Regions from separate parts of the Acinetobacter pullicarnis genome, predicted to be linked through region 3. Evidence: predicted binding sites of a transcription regulator. Region 3 holds the regulator's gene; each other region holds the start of a gene.
What was found. Region 3 encodes PhoB, which activates phosphate uptake and scavenging genes when phosphate is short. Its sites were predicted from a motif close to TGTCATNAANCTGTCATAA; they were not measured.
Positions count from the first base shown of each region.

Region 1 (3,574 bases), 1.5 Mb from region 3:
CTATATTCGCATTATTGGCAAAGGCAAAAATGGCGCCAGATCATTAAGCTATGATGAAGCTTATCAAGCTTTTAGTATGATTTTAAAAGGTGATGTCTTAGAGGTGCAGTTAGGTGCTTTCCTCATGCTGCTGCGCGTGAAAGAAGAATCTGTCGACGAACTTGCAGGCTTTGTTCAAGCCACTAAAGATCAATTGCTGTTTGATCCGATGCCTATAGATCTTGATTGGTCCTCTTATGCTGGTAAACGTAAGCATTTTCCATGGTTTTTATTGGCAGCGCTGACCTTGGCAAAAAATGGTTATCGTATCGTTATGCATGGCGCAGCAGGCCATACCATTAATCGCATCTACACCGAACAAGTTTTGCAATACTTAGGCTATTCTATTTGTCAGAATCAAACCCAAGTACAACGTCAATTACAACTGCATAACTTCGCCTATTTACCACTTGATGTTATTTCACCGATCTTAAGCGACTTGATCGGACTACGAAATGTAATGGGCTTACGCTCCCCAATTCACACGTTGTCTCGTTTAATCAATCCATTTAATGCCAAAGCCACTTTACAAGCCATTTTCCACCCTGCCTACCGCAGTTCACATCAACAAGCAGCATTAAAACTGGGCTATCAAAACAGTGCGGTGATCAAAGGTGAAGGGGGTGAGTTTGAGCGTAATCCAGATGCGCGCACCCTCATTTGTGGCATTCAACAGGGTGAAATGTACGAATATGAACTACCGAAGTTGACAGAAGGTCGCAGCGCAACCGAAGAACAACTTGAGCTTGAAACATTCAAAGCAGTCTGGGAAGGCAAACAAAGTCATGAATATGGGGAAATTGCAGTAACGGAAACCATGGGCATCGCGTTATATACGATGGGAGTTTGCAGCAGCTACGAACAAGCCATGCTTCACGCTAAGCATCTCTGGCAAACTCGATTGGTTTAAGCTGTTAGGGTATCTGCCCCCTAAACAATCCACAAAAAAGGCGCTCTACCTAGCGCCTTTTTTGTGATCCGAGCTGTTTAGACAAATTAGACAAAACGGATCGGGGTGAACTCTGATTCTGGAACGTGATTATCATCATCACAGACTTCTTCTTCCACATGCGTTTTTTTAGATTTATCGATATAGCCAGTACGCTCAGTCGCTGCCACATGCTCATGCTCCCAAGCAATCACAGCTTGCATACAGACTTGACGTTGCTCCGTCGTAAGTGCGGCACCATTCGGCCATTTACCAATTTCCACTGCGGTCTTTAAACGCGCCACTACATCTGCGTCTAACACTGCGAGCATTTGCTGTACGTTCATAATCAATCCTGCTGTTGCAATGAGTCAAAGTCTCGATTCCATCCAAGTTTTGTTCTACACGCCATGTAGAAGTCATAGCCTGGTGGATGTAATAAAGTCAGTTTAAAAGGGTGTTTGCGAATATGTAAGCTATCGCCTACATTTAACGATACGCTGTGCTGTCCATCAGCACTCACCATCGGCATAACCCGATTCTCTCGAATTTGCACTTTAATTTCGCTTTGTCCCCCCACCACAATCGGTCGAGATGACAAGGTATGTGGATGCATCGGAACCAACGCAATTGCATCCATACTCGGATGTAAGATTGGACCTCCGCCAGATAAAGCATACGCAGTTGAGCCTGTTGGCGTAGATACAATCAGGCCATCACTATGCTGTCGATGAACATACTGACCATCGATATACAGATCAAAATCAATCATATGCACAGATTTACCAGAATGTAGCACCACATCATTTAATGCGATCGCATCATAGATCACTTCATTTTTACTGCGAATTTCTAGCTCTAATAGAAAACGACGGTCTAATTGGAATTTTCCATTTAAGACTTGGTCTAATTTATAAATTACATCAGTGGGATTAATGTCAGTCAAAAACCCCAAACGACCACGGTTAACGCCTAACACGGGCGTGTTATATTTAACCAGTGCACGCGCTGCGTGTAATAGAGAACCATCTCCGCCAACAACAATAACTAAATCAACGACCTCACCGAGTAAGTGACGGCTTACGGTTTGAGTATTTTGAAAAGGAACCAGTTCAGCAGTTTCCGCATCCAATACAGGATGTAGACCAAGCCCTAAAAGGTGGTCATGGATAAGACAGAGTGTGTCAACCACGGATGCTTTGTCTGGTCGCCCAATTAAACCAATATTTCGAAATGTTCTTGGTGAAAGGTGCACCTACGACAAACCCCATAATAATTTTGGATATAATAACACTAACCTATGACTTTTAATAAATGCAGCAACCAAATTGCTTGGCTTTGTTGCAACTAATCTGATTATTTCACAGTTTAATGATTGCAAATTAATGAAAAGCTTCGCATGATTGGCTAAAATAAACAGGCTATTATGTATATTTATGAAGTTTCAACGTGGTATCGGCTTAATTGCACTCATTTTTTCGTTGTTGGTCATTGCAGCCGCGATCGCTTTTAGTGTTTATGTCATTCGCTTAGACAATGTCATTCGAGATAAATTTGAAGGAAATCGTTGGGATATTCCCGCAAAAGTATTTGCACGGCCACTCGAAATTTATGCCAATGCGCCCATCATTCAAAAAGACTTAGAACAAGAACTTAAACTACTTGGCTACAAAGAAAGTAATAGTTACGAAAAATCAGGTAATTATGTGGTGCAAAATAATGCCCTCTATATTCATACACGTGGCTTTGACTACGGCAATGAAGTTGATCCTGAACAAGTATTACAAGTCTCTTTTGCCAATGATCAAATTTTGGATGTTCGTGCGACGAAGCCTTCCAATACGGGGATTGCGCGTATTGAACCGTTACTCATCGGTGGTATCTTTCCGCAGCACAACGAAGACCGTGTGCTGATTAAACTCGATAAAGTGCCGAAGCCGCTAATTGAAGCCCTTATTGCAACGGAAGACCGCAACTTCTATCGACATTTTGGTATTTCTTTCCGAGGCACTGCGCGTGCTTTGGTCAGTAATGTCACTGGTGGAAAACGCCAAGGTGGCTCTACCCTCACCCAACAGTTGGTGAAAAACTTTTATCTTAGCCCTGAAAAAACCCTAAAACGTAAAGTGAATGAAGCCTTAATGGCATTGCTGCTCGAATTGCATTACAGCAAAGATGAAATCTTAGAAGCCTATCTCAATGAAGTGAATCTTGGGCAAAATGGCAACTATTCCATTAATGGTTATGGCTTAGCTGCACAGTTTTATTTTGGTATGCCACTACGCGAATTGAATACCGCACAACAGGCTTTTTTAGTTGGTTTGGTTCAAGGCCCAACCCTGCACAATCCTTGGAAAAACCCAGAAAATGCGCTCAATCGACGCAATGTGGTTTTACATAATATGTTGGTGATGGGTTATTTAAACCAAGAACAATATGATGTTGAAAGTGCCCGTCCACTCAATGTCGTGGCAAAACCGACCACAGGACCTTCACGTTTCCCCGACTTCCTTGATATTGTACGTCGTCAACTTAAAACCGAATATCAAGAATCTGATTTAACCAATCAAGGCCTCAGAATCTTCACTACACTCGATCCAATTGCAC
Region 1 covers NZ_VCMZ01000001.1:2,403,460-2,407,033, forward strand. Annotated here, with positions in the region: gene FD716_RS10595 (glycosyl transferase family protein) at 1-949, shown strand, start outside; gene FD716_RS10600 (YeaC family protein) at 1,036-1,314, opposite strand; gene FD716_RS10605 (NAD(+) kinase) at 1,317-2,222, opposite strand; gene mrcB (penicillin-binding protein 1B) at 2,404-3,574, shown strand, end outside.
Region 1: the regulator PhoB is predicted to act here: its motif matches at 2,326-2,344, upstream of FD716_RS10605 (NAD(+) kinase).

Region 2 (3,574 bases), 1.7 Mb from region 3:
TGCAAGTACTGGCGATCGATACGGACACTCAAGGGGTGCGCATCCAGTATCAGCCAAGCGTAGAAAATATGCAGATGACAGAAAAAATGACCTCACAACTTGATGCAGATGCAGTGGTGGTTTGTGGCGGTGTGGGAAGTTATCAGTTAGCGAAGCAACTGGGTGATCGCGTGAATATATATCCGGTGAAAGGCTATTCGATTACTGTACAACTCAATGATCCAGAAAGTATTCAAGCTGCACCTTGGGTGAGTTTGCTGGATGAGGGCGCTAAAATTGTGACTTCGCGCTTAGGTGAAAATCGTTTGCGGGTGGCGGGAACAGCGGAGTTTAATGGCTATAATCGAGATATTCGTGCTGACCGTATTCAACCCTTAACCGACTGGGTCAATAAAAATTTCAACCTTTCTACTGAACATGTCGTGCCTTGGGCGGGACTTCGACCAATGATGCCGAATATGTTGCCTGTAGTACGACGTGGAAAGCGTGAGCGGGTTTTTTATAATACTGGGCACGGTCATTTGGGATGGACTTTATCTGCAGCAACTGCGGTGATGATTGCACAAGAAGTCTATCGTGAGCTGCCGATGTAGCGTGGCTTGCCGTATCTATTCATGGATTTAACAGAAAAACTCCGAGTCATTTGACTCGGAGTTTTAAGTGGGAGAGTTTTGGAAAACTTGCTTTAGACCAGATGGATTGGCTTAGAAGCTGTAGACCATACCTGCACCAAATACAGTTTTTGTATCGTCTGTAGTGTTTTTATCTTTCCAATCACGTTTTTGCTGTGCAAGGATGCCGTAGAAGCGAGTTTGTTTATTGAAGTTATAGTCTAAGCCCATACCATATTGATCAAGTGTTTGACTACCACCTGTCCATTCATCTTTTGCAGACTGGTATTGACCTTTGACTGCCCAAGGTGTGCTTGCAATGCGATAGGTTGCTTGGATGGCCCATGCATTTTCTTCAAGTGAGGCAACTCTAGGGTCAAGTTTGTTTGCAGTTAGCGATGCAGCTGTTGGTGAATTAGATGGTTCTACATATTGATAAAGTGCGCCTAAAGTTAAACCTTGAACGCCAATTTTAGATAAGTCATAAGAACCGGTTAGGCGGTAAGCATCAGATTCGATTTTATCTTTAATGCCAGATGCATTATAAGTACCAGCGACACCAAAGTTACCAGCAAGTGCAACTGCTACACCAGCATCTTTGTTTTCATAAGACAGTGCAGTTGATACGCCACTTCCAAAGCCATTACGTTCTTTAGTGGTATATTTTGAAGCGTTATTTTCGCCCATTTCAGCCATAACTTTAAATTGTAGGCCTGGGATAATTAATTTTTTATCTGTTTCAAAACCAACCACGTTTTTAAGACGTTCTTCACCGTACATGGTTTTGGTGATATCGAGATTGGTGTCATCGTTGAAGATATCTTGATAATCGCCAGCAACAGTTTTGAAGTAAGAGTCGTAATTACCTGCTTTTAATACACCAATGTCTTTAAAGCTTAAGCCGAGGAAGCGATTACGTGCGCTGAGGTCTGTATCTGAACCTGAACCATCAGTTGAAATTGCCCATTCAGCTTGATAAACAACACCAAGTGTATCCGTTAATTTTTCTTCGCCTTTAATCCCAAAGCGTGAAGCATTCGAGTTGAGCTGAGTTTGGTCGTTGCCTTTCCAGTCATTATTATCAACTTGGTTTAATGAAACATTGAATTTACCGTACAATGTTGGCGCTGCATGCGCTGCGCTAAAGCCAATTGATGCAACTGCTGCAGCGAGTAGCACTTTTTTCATTGAGATTTCTCCAAAAAACGTATATCTAAAATGGCATGTGATTGATTTAACCGTTCTGCGTTTGTAAGGTTTTAAAGGTAGTTACAAACGCTTACTAACTTGCTTTGCAGTATCTGAAAACTTTGTTACAAGTCAGTGAAAGCAAAATGACAGTTTGATGACGTTTAAGAGGTAGGTTTAGTGGTTTAAAATTTATATTAATAAATAAGTGGATTTTAGTAATTGTATAATTTGGAATTGAAATGAAGTGATGGACTGAGTAGTTAAAGCTAAATTGGAAATATAGAGAGCTAGTGTTTGATACTTTGTGATTTCTGCTTATTTTTTATTTTAGGTTTTAATTTTTTATTTATAAGTCATTGTATTTAAGTATAAAAATAAAGTTAATTATTATTAATTCATATGTGTAAAGGTGAAGTGAATCTGATTTTTATTGAATTTATTTTATCTTGTTTATACATGGAATATATTGATTAACCAAGTGGAATGGCTTGAATAATTTTTCTATTTTATTGAATTCTATTTATTTTAAAATATAACATTTGGTTTATTTAAATGTTTATAAAGCATTAGATTTCATTTGAGGGCGTTATTTAAAGGATCGATTTGGTTGATGTCTGGCGAGGAAGGCGGAGAGGGGTGTGAAAGTTGATTTTTATTTTGCAATCATTTAAATCAGCGCATAAAAAATAGACCGCTTTCATTGATTGCTTAATTTAATTCGGAATGACAAGGGAGAATTATCATTCGATTTCATTATACAAAAAAGAAATAGGTCTATTTATTTAAACTAGAGGGCTGCTTTAATTTTCTCAGCCAACGCTTTAATTTTCTCTTGATCACCCATTTGAGCAGCGTGTTTGCCCAACGTATGAATTGAACTTGGAATCAGATGGAAATGTACGTGGGGCACAGTTTGTCCAGCAGCCTCTCCTGAGAGTTGCATAAGGACGATGCCTTTTGCATCTAAGGCTGTTTCAATTGCTTTGGCAACTTTTTGAACGACTTGAATGGTATAGGCCGCAGCATCAGCTGGGAGATCGAGTAGTGTGACCGCTGGTACTTTAGGAATGACCAATGTGTGACCATCTGCTTGTGGCATAATATCCATAAAAGCAAGTACTTGATCGTCTTCATAGACTTTTATCGCGGGAATCTCAGCACGTAAAATTTTTGCGAAAATATTTTGGTCATCGTAAGCCATATACTACTCCGTGGTTAGTGTCCTTGAATTTTAACTATTTACAGTTCAACTCTTTTTGACGTGCTTTGATGTCGTCAAGGTGCTGTTGTTCTTTATCAGAAAACTTGGGTTTGTTGGTAAAGCAGTTTTCATTTCCATACTTCTCTTTTGCTTCAGGATCTTTAAAGCAGAAGCCTTTTGCCGCATAGATAAGATTTGATTCATCTTGGAGTTTTTTACACTCTTGTGCAGCATCTGCTGCATAGGCATATGAACCCACTGCAACTGAAACGATAGAGAATAATGCTACTGTGAACTTTTTCATGTGCTTACCTCAAAAATTGACATCAATGGTGTCTTATTTATAGCCATTATAGGGGCAGAAAAGCTTTATACAATGTTGAATCATTACTCAAACGTAATTTTACTCCATGATTCATACCGTTTTATTGCACTGACGAAGTCACTGTTTGTATCAGCAACAGATTAAATCATCAAGTTTCCCTTCTTTTATCTCTGTATATCTGACTTATGCTGTGTTTAAAGCTGTAGATCGCTGCTTGAGCCAGTCTGCGAGGAATGGCCAAAATTT
Region 2 covers NZ_VCMZ01000001.1:2,213,012-2,216,585, reverse strand. Annotated here, with positions in the region: gene FD716_RS09745 (D-amino acid dehydrogenase) at 1-593, shown strand, start outside; gene FD716_RS09740 (porin) at 705-1,799, opposite strand; gene FD716_RS09735 (HIT family protein) at 2,590-3,003, opposite strand; gene FD716_RS09730 (YARHG domain-containing protein) at 3,038-3,307, opposite strand; gene FD716_RS09725 (alpha/beta fold hydrolase) at 3,512-3,574, opposite strand, start outside.
Region 2: the regulator PhoB is predicted to act here: its motif matches at 1,944-1,962, upstream of FD716_RS09740 (porin).

Region 3 (3,574 bases):
ACAATCGCAAGGCCCAAGCCTGTACCACCCGTTTGACGACTTCGCGCACTATCAACACGATAAAAACGTTCCGTTAAACGAGGCAAGTGTTTAGGGTCTATTCCAATACCGGTGTCTTCTACCGTGAAATAGCCCTGTTCACTGTCATCATGCCAACCAATGGTAATCGTGCCACCTTTGGGGGTGTATTTAATCGCATTGGTAATCAAGTTACTGAAGGCACTGGCAATTTCCATGTCTGAGCCAATCAGGTCACAATGGCTGTCAATTTCTAAATTCAGCGTATGCCCATAATCGATATTGTAGGCTTGTGCATCATCAAACAGTTGGTTCATCAAACTTGGCATTTCAATAATCTGATTTTTAGCGATTTGTTTGTCATTTTCCAAACGTGAAAGCAGCAATAAATCGTTGACCAGAGCATTCATACGACGTGTTTGCGACTGCATTTGCTCAAAGGCACGCTTCCAACGTGGACTGATCTCTTCTTGATCTGTAAAGGTTTCAATATAGCCACTCAGAACTGTGAGTGGGGTACGCAATTCATGTGAAATATTATCAACAAAATCTTTACGCATTTGTTCGAGGTTTTGCATGCGCGTCACATCATAGGCAACCAATACCCGACTTTCACTGCCAAAGCGAGTCAGTTTAATTTGCACATAATGTTCATCATGTATTGATGATTTGATTTTGATGCCGTCAGGGGATTTGTCGATATCGTTAAAATATTCGATAAAACGTGGTTGACGCAGAATAGTGAGCAGATTGCGACCACGGTCAAGGGCTTGAATGCCCAATAGTTTTTCGGCAGCAGGATTGGCCCATTCGATTTGATGCAGTTCATCGGTCAAGACCACCGCCTCAGCCAAAGCGATTAAAGAGGATTGTGCACGATCAATCAAACCGACCATATCGGCCTGAACAATACGTTCTTGGCGTTGTGAGCGATAAACATTAAACAATAACGCCCCCCAAATCCCATTGAGGTTCGGTGGAACGTCATAGGGACGATTGGAGATCCATTCATTGACCAAATAGAGGGAGCGGAGTTGCAATACAAAAAAAACGGCAAATGCAATTAGAAAGCACGTGCCTAAATAATCGATGCTATATCCAATTAATCCGCCAATGACGAGGAAAAAAATCAGGAGTTTTAGATCTTGCTTGGCGAAAGTCCACAAACTGCTATAACGAAATTTTTTATGATCACGTGCAAGTTCAGGGACTGGATAAGGTTCATACATATTGGTTCTTAATTACCTAGCGCGTTTAACCCAGTGCGACATCAGCGCGTGTCGAAAAGCGATAACCTGTGCCACGTACCGTTTGTACAAAACGGTCAACAGCATAAGGTTCAAGCACCTTGCGTAAACGACGAATATGTACATCAATGGTTCGGTCTTCAATGTAAACATTGCCGCCCCAAACTTGGTCAAGTAATTGTGCCCGTGTATAAGCGCGTTCTGGATGTGTCATAAAGAACGCCAGCAAGCGATATTCAGTCGGGCCCATTTCTAAGATATTGTCGGCAAAGCTTACACGCTGGCTGACAGGATCTAAAATAAGTCCATTGGCGTCAATGGTTTTTTCACCGCTTAAGGCATTGGCACGACGAAGTACCGCTTTAATGCGAGACACCAGTTCTCGGGTTGAGAATGGCTTGGTCATATAATCATCCGCACCAGCATCTAAGCCTTGTACTTTATGATCTTCCTCGCCACGTGCAGTCAGCATAATGACAGGAATTTCAGACAAGTTGTCATCGCGTTTTAAGCGGCGACATAAGTCTACGCCACTAATGCCACCAGGCATCATCCAATCAAGCAAAATCAATGCTGGTCGTTGATCGACGATCATTTGATGTGCTTGTTTGGCATCCTCGGCTTGTAGACATTGGAAGCCGGCCATGTCTAAAGAGGTGTGTATCATTTCACGAATTGGCAGCTCGTCATCGACGATTAAAATGTAGTCATCTTTCACAACGCAATATCCTATGAGTGTACGGTGACCCGTTTTATATTTATGACAGGCTTATTACAAAGATTTATTATGACAGTATCATTGCAAAAGTGGGCGTAATCGCAGCTTCTGCAATGAATTGTGACAATGTTTTATTTATTCCTTTATAAATCAAATAGATTGGCTGTAATTTAAATGTCATTTATTTCTGATGATTTGTGAGGAATGCCACAGAAATAGGGATCAATGTTTGGGTTATGGGATGAATTTCTCAATCAGTGCGATAAAAACAAGTTCACAAGCGGCCACAATTTCATCTTGAGACTGCTTAAATTCACCGATTACCCAGCGTCGTGCCACTTGTGTGACATAGCCATTTAAGCCTGTTGCGACCAATGAAATTTCCTGTTCTGCTTGAGGGATTTGTGGCATTAGGCTCATCACAAAAGCCTGAATCATACGGTCAAATTTGTTCATCGTTTCACGAATAATCGCTTGCTTATGCAATTCCTGAACCAAGGTCGCATCAATATAAATAATCCGTGCTAAACGTGGGTCATTTTTGAGTAAATTGAAGAGGGCACTGAGTCCTGCTGTAACCATTTTCCGAGGATTGGGAGAGGCTTGTACAATCGCTTGCATCATGGTGGATTGTAGGATTTCAATCTGTTTTAAAAAAATACTTTGAAAGAGCTGCTCACTCTTTTGAAAAGACTCATAAAAATAACGTTCAGTCAGTTTGGCTTGATTGCATATATCTTTGACCGTCACCGAAAAAAAGCCATGTGTGCCATAGGCTTGAATGCCAGCTTCAATCAGTTTCTCGCGACGCGCCTGCTTTCTTTCAGCGAGGGAAAGCCCTTTAAATTGACGCTCTTTCACTGGTTTTTGGGCAGATTTTAGATTGATCTCGCTCAATGGGTCTTGGCTCATAATCGCTTCACGTATATGCAATGTATTCAAAAGAAGTATTTTAGCAAGGAACCCGGCCGAAACCTATGTTGCCAAATTGGGGAACGTTGCAGTCAGCATTCTTTGCCTATTTTATATTGACAATATTAATTGTCAATTTTATAGTATTTTCTGTGCTGCTCAAAGGCAATCTCACTTTCCGCAGAAAATTCAAACAAGGAATCACAATGAAAAACTTTAACAATAAAGTTGCAGCAATTACTGGTGCAGGATCAGGTATTGGTCAACAGCTTGCCATATGCTTGGCACAACAAGGCTGCCATTTGTCCTTGAGTGATGTCAATGAACAGGGTTTAGCAAAAACAGTTGAACTGCTCAAAGCATATGATGTCCGTGTGACAACCAAACGACTGGATGTTTCTGATCGTATTGCCATGAAGGATTGGGCGGCGGAAACAGTGCAAGCGCATGGTTCAGTCAATTTGATTTTCAATAATGCTGGTGTGGCATTGGCCTCAACGGTTGAAGGCGAAAGTTATGAAGAGCTGGAGTGGATTGTAAATATTAACTTTTGGGGCGTCGTTTACGGCACCAAAGAATTTTTACCGCTTATTAAACAGACCAAAGATGGTCACATTATCAATGTGTCGAGTTTATTTGGTCTCACTGCGCAACCGACACAATCGGCTTACAACGCAAC
Region 3 covers NZ_VCMZ01000001.1:3,893,545-3,897,118, reverse strand. Annotated here, with positions in the region: gene phoR (phosphate regulon sensor histidine kinase PhoR) at 1-1,247, opposite strand, end outside; gene phoB (phosphate regulon transcriptional regulator PhoB) at 1,273-1,983, opposite strand; gene FD716_RS17490 (TetR/AcrR family transcriptional regulator) at 2,218-2,895, opposite strand; gene FD716_RS17485 (SDR family NAD(P)-dependent oxidoreductase) at 3,102-3,574, shown strand, end outside.

Region 4 (3,574 bases), 2.7 Mb from region 3:
TGTATCGGCTTGACCGTCTTCATCAAAGGCCATGACAATAATCGCAGCACCGTATTGGCGGCACAAACGCGCTTTATGTACAAACTCGTCATAACCTTCTTTTAAGGAAATCGAGTTCACAATGGCTTTGCCTTGCACACATTTGAGTCCAGCTTCAATGATTTCCCATTTTGAGGAGTCAATCATGATCGGTACACGCGAAATATCAGGCTCAGAGGCGATCAGATTCAAGAAGTGCACCATGGCACCTTGTGAATCGAGCATGCCTTCATCCATATTAATATCGATGACTTGCGCACCGCTCTCAACTTGCTGACGTGCAACATCAAGCGCTTCGGCAAAGTTTTCCTCACGAATTAAACGTAAGAATTTTTTAGAACCAGTTACGTTGGTACGTTCACCCACGTTTACAAATAGTGAGTCATCATAAATATTAAATGCTTCTAAGCCACTGAGGCGACAAGCTGGTTTGATCTCAGGGATTTGGCGCGGCTTGATGTCTTTAACCGCTTCATAAATCGCACGAATATGATCTGGGGTGGTACCACAGCAACCGCCAGTAATATTGATCAGTCCGCTTTCTGCAAACTCTTTAATAAATGCCGCAGTTTCAGCAGGGGTTTCATCATAGCCACCAAAGGCATTGGGTAGGCCGGCATTCGGATGCGCAGAAACAAAGACTTCGGCAACATCTGCAATGGTTTTGACGTGTGGACGCATCGCATCGGCACCCAAGGCACAGTTAAACCCAACGGAGAGCAAGTCACCATGACGGACAGAGTTCCAAAAGGCTTCTGCGGTTTGGCCCGTTAAAGTACGACCAGATGCATCGGTGATGGTGCCCGAAATCATTAATGGTAATTCACGCCCAAGCTGTTTAAAGACTTCTTTGACGGCAAAAATAGCCGCTTTACAGTTTAGCGTGTCAAATACGGTTTCAATTAAAAGAATATCCACACCGCCTTCAATCAGCGCGTGTGCCGCTTCAATATAGTTTTCTTTTAATGCATCAAAGGTGATGTTACGAAAGGCAGGATCGTTGACATTGGGTGAAATAGAGCAGGTGCGTGAAGTTGGCCCCAAAACACCCGCCACAAAACGTGGTTTGTCTGGTGTGGAGTATTTTTCACAAGCGGCTTTGGCGAGACGTGCGGCTTCACGGTTGATTTCAGGAACCAAGTCTTCCATGTGATAGTCCGACATGGAAACACGGGTGCCATTAAAGCTATTGGTCTCAATGATATCCGCACCAGCAGCTAAATAAGCCTCATGGATATCTTGAATCACTTTCGGTTGGGTGAGCACCAATAAGTCATTGTTGCCCTTAAGGTCGTGTGCCCAATCTTCAAAGCGTTCACCGCGATAGTCAGCCTCTTCAAATTGATGACGTTGAATCATGGTTCCCATGGCACCGTCAATAATTAAAATTCGCTGTGCGAGAAGCTGCTTTAAAATGGCGAGTGTGGACATACGAAACCCTAAGTGCACGAATTTGAAGTGGTGCGCATTTTAGCAGAAATCATTCTGTATTTGCTGTTTTAGCCAACGAGATAGCCGTGTTGTTTAGACAAGTTATTGAAATTTTAAGTTTTATAGAAGATTGTTCAAATATTCAAAAATTAAAAGATGGTAATACTAGAAGCTTGAACGAAAGAGAAAATAGAGATAGCGAGAAGAGCGCTGCTGCGAGGCTTCAAAATTTGAAAACCCTCAGAAAGCCGTCTAAATGTTCATCACTTTGTCATAAAGCATGGGCATAATACGCACACTAAATATTTTAAATGTAACTATTTCACAATTATTACAGTCATGTTTAATAGATTTAAATGGTGGTTTTGAATGCATAGTGATGCTTTAAATTATTGTTTTTATTCATTAAAAAATACAAATAAAGGAAGAGGTTTTGCTTTTATAAAACGTTTTAACTCAAAATATGACTTTTAAACATCAATATTTGTCATATAATTGTCACAATTAAATTGAACAATAAGTGGATTTTTTTATCCGCTTAACCGTCTGCATGAATTCAAAACATCAATCTGCTTCAGATACGGTACCATCCGATCATTCATCTAAATCGACGAATGTTCATGTACCGACACCGAAATTTTTTATGCCGGTGTTTTTAACTTTAATTGTTGCAACTCTTATTTATATTGGGGTTCAAGTTAGCGTTGATTTAGCGCATGTGCCGCCGTTGAGTGTTTACTCAATTATTTTACTTGCTACGGCACTCCTTATTGCACTGGGTTTTGAGTTTGTTAATGGCTTTCACGACACCGCAAATGCTGTCGCGACCGTTATTTACACCAATGCATTGCCTGCGCCAGTCGCGGTAATGTGGGCTGGTTTTTGTAATTTCCTTGGAGTGATGGTCGCCAGTGGTGCTGTTGCTTACGGAATTATTGCATTACTTCCTGTTGAATTGATCATGAATGTCGGCAGTGGTGCTGGCTTTGCGATGGTATTTGCCATGCTGATTGCCGCAATTATGTGGAATCTAGGCACTTGGGTACTGGGAATTCCAGCATCAAGTTCGCATACCTTGATTGGTTCAATTCTTGGCGTTGGCATTATGAACTATCTGCTACATTCGTCTGGTGGGGCGAGTGGTGTTGATATGGATCAAGTCGCCAAAGTCGGTAAGGCATTGTTATTCTCTCCTTTGATTGGTTTTGCCTTTGCTGCAGTACTCTTTCTTTTGGTTAAAAAAGTATTTAAGCGTCAAGTTGAACTTTTTCAGCCACCTGAAGGCAATAAACCACCACCGCCTCTCATTCGTGCCATTTTGATTTTCACCTGTACTGGGGTAAGTTTTGCCCACGGTTCAAATGATGGTCAAAAAGGAATGGGGCTGATCATGTTGATTTTGATTGGCTTGGTGCCTTTGGCTTATTCGTTGAATAAAAATTTAGATAGCGAACATCTTCAAAGTTTTAATCAACTTTCAAATCAAACTGCGACAGCGATCTATGCACAGCATGCGGATATTCCAGATGTTGAAGCACGTGCAGTATTAACCACGTATATTCAAACACGTGAAAACAGTCCAGAAGTGGTTCCTGCTTTGGCTAGTTTGACGGAGCATTTGGGCACACGTGTTGCGCATTACGGCGATTTAAAATCGATTCCAGAGCAAGAAGTCAGTTCGATTCGTAATGATATGTACCTCAGCAGCACCACATTCAAGCGTTTAGAAAAAGACAAGCAATTGCCTGAAATGACTGAAGCGCAAGCAAAATCGATTAAAGACTACCGTAAAAACTTAGATGCCTTTTTACAGTACATCCCAACATGGGTAAAAGTCGCTGTTGCCTTGGCCTTGGGTCTTGGAACCATGGTAGGCTGGAAGCGTATTGTGGTGACTGTGGGTGAGCGGATTGGTAAGCATCACATGACTTATGGTCAAGGGATGTCTGCAGAATTAGTGGCAATGACCACCATTGCAGCAGCTGATGGCTTTGGTATGCCTGTTTCAACCACGCATGTATTAAACAGTGCAGTTGCGGGAACCATGGTAGCGAACAAATCTGGACTTAACTTTAATACTGTAAAAACCATTCTTTCAGCTTGG
Region 4 covers NZ_VCMZ01000001.1:1,165,130-1,168,703, forward strand. Annotated here, with positions in the region: gene metH (methionine synthase) at 1-1,470, opposite strand, end outside; gene FD716_RS04945 (hypothetical protein) at 1,557-1,760, shown strand; gene FD716_RS04950 (inorganic phosphate transporter) at 2,021-3,574, shown strand, end outside.
Region 4: the regulator PhoB is predicted to act here: its motif matches at 1,956-1,974, upstream of FD716_RS04950 (inorganic phosphate transporter).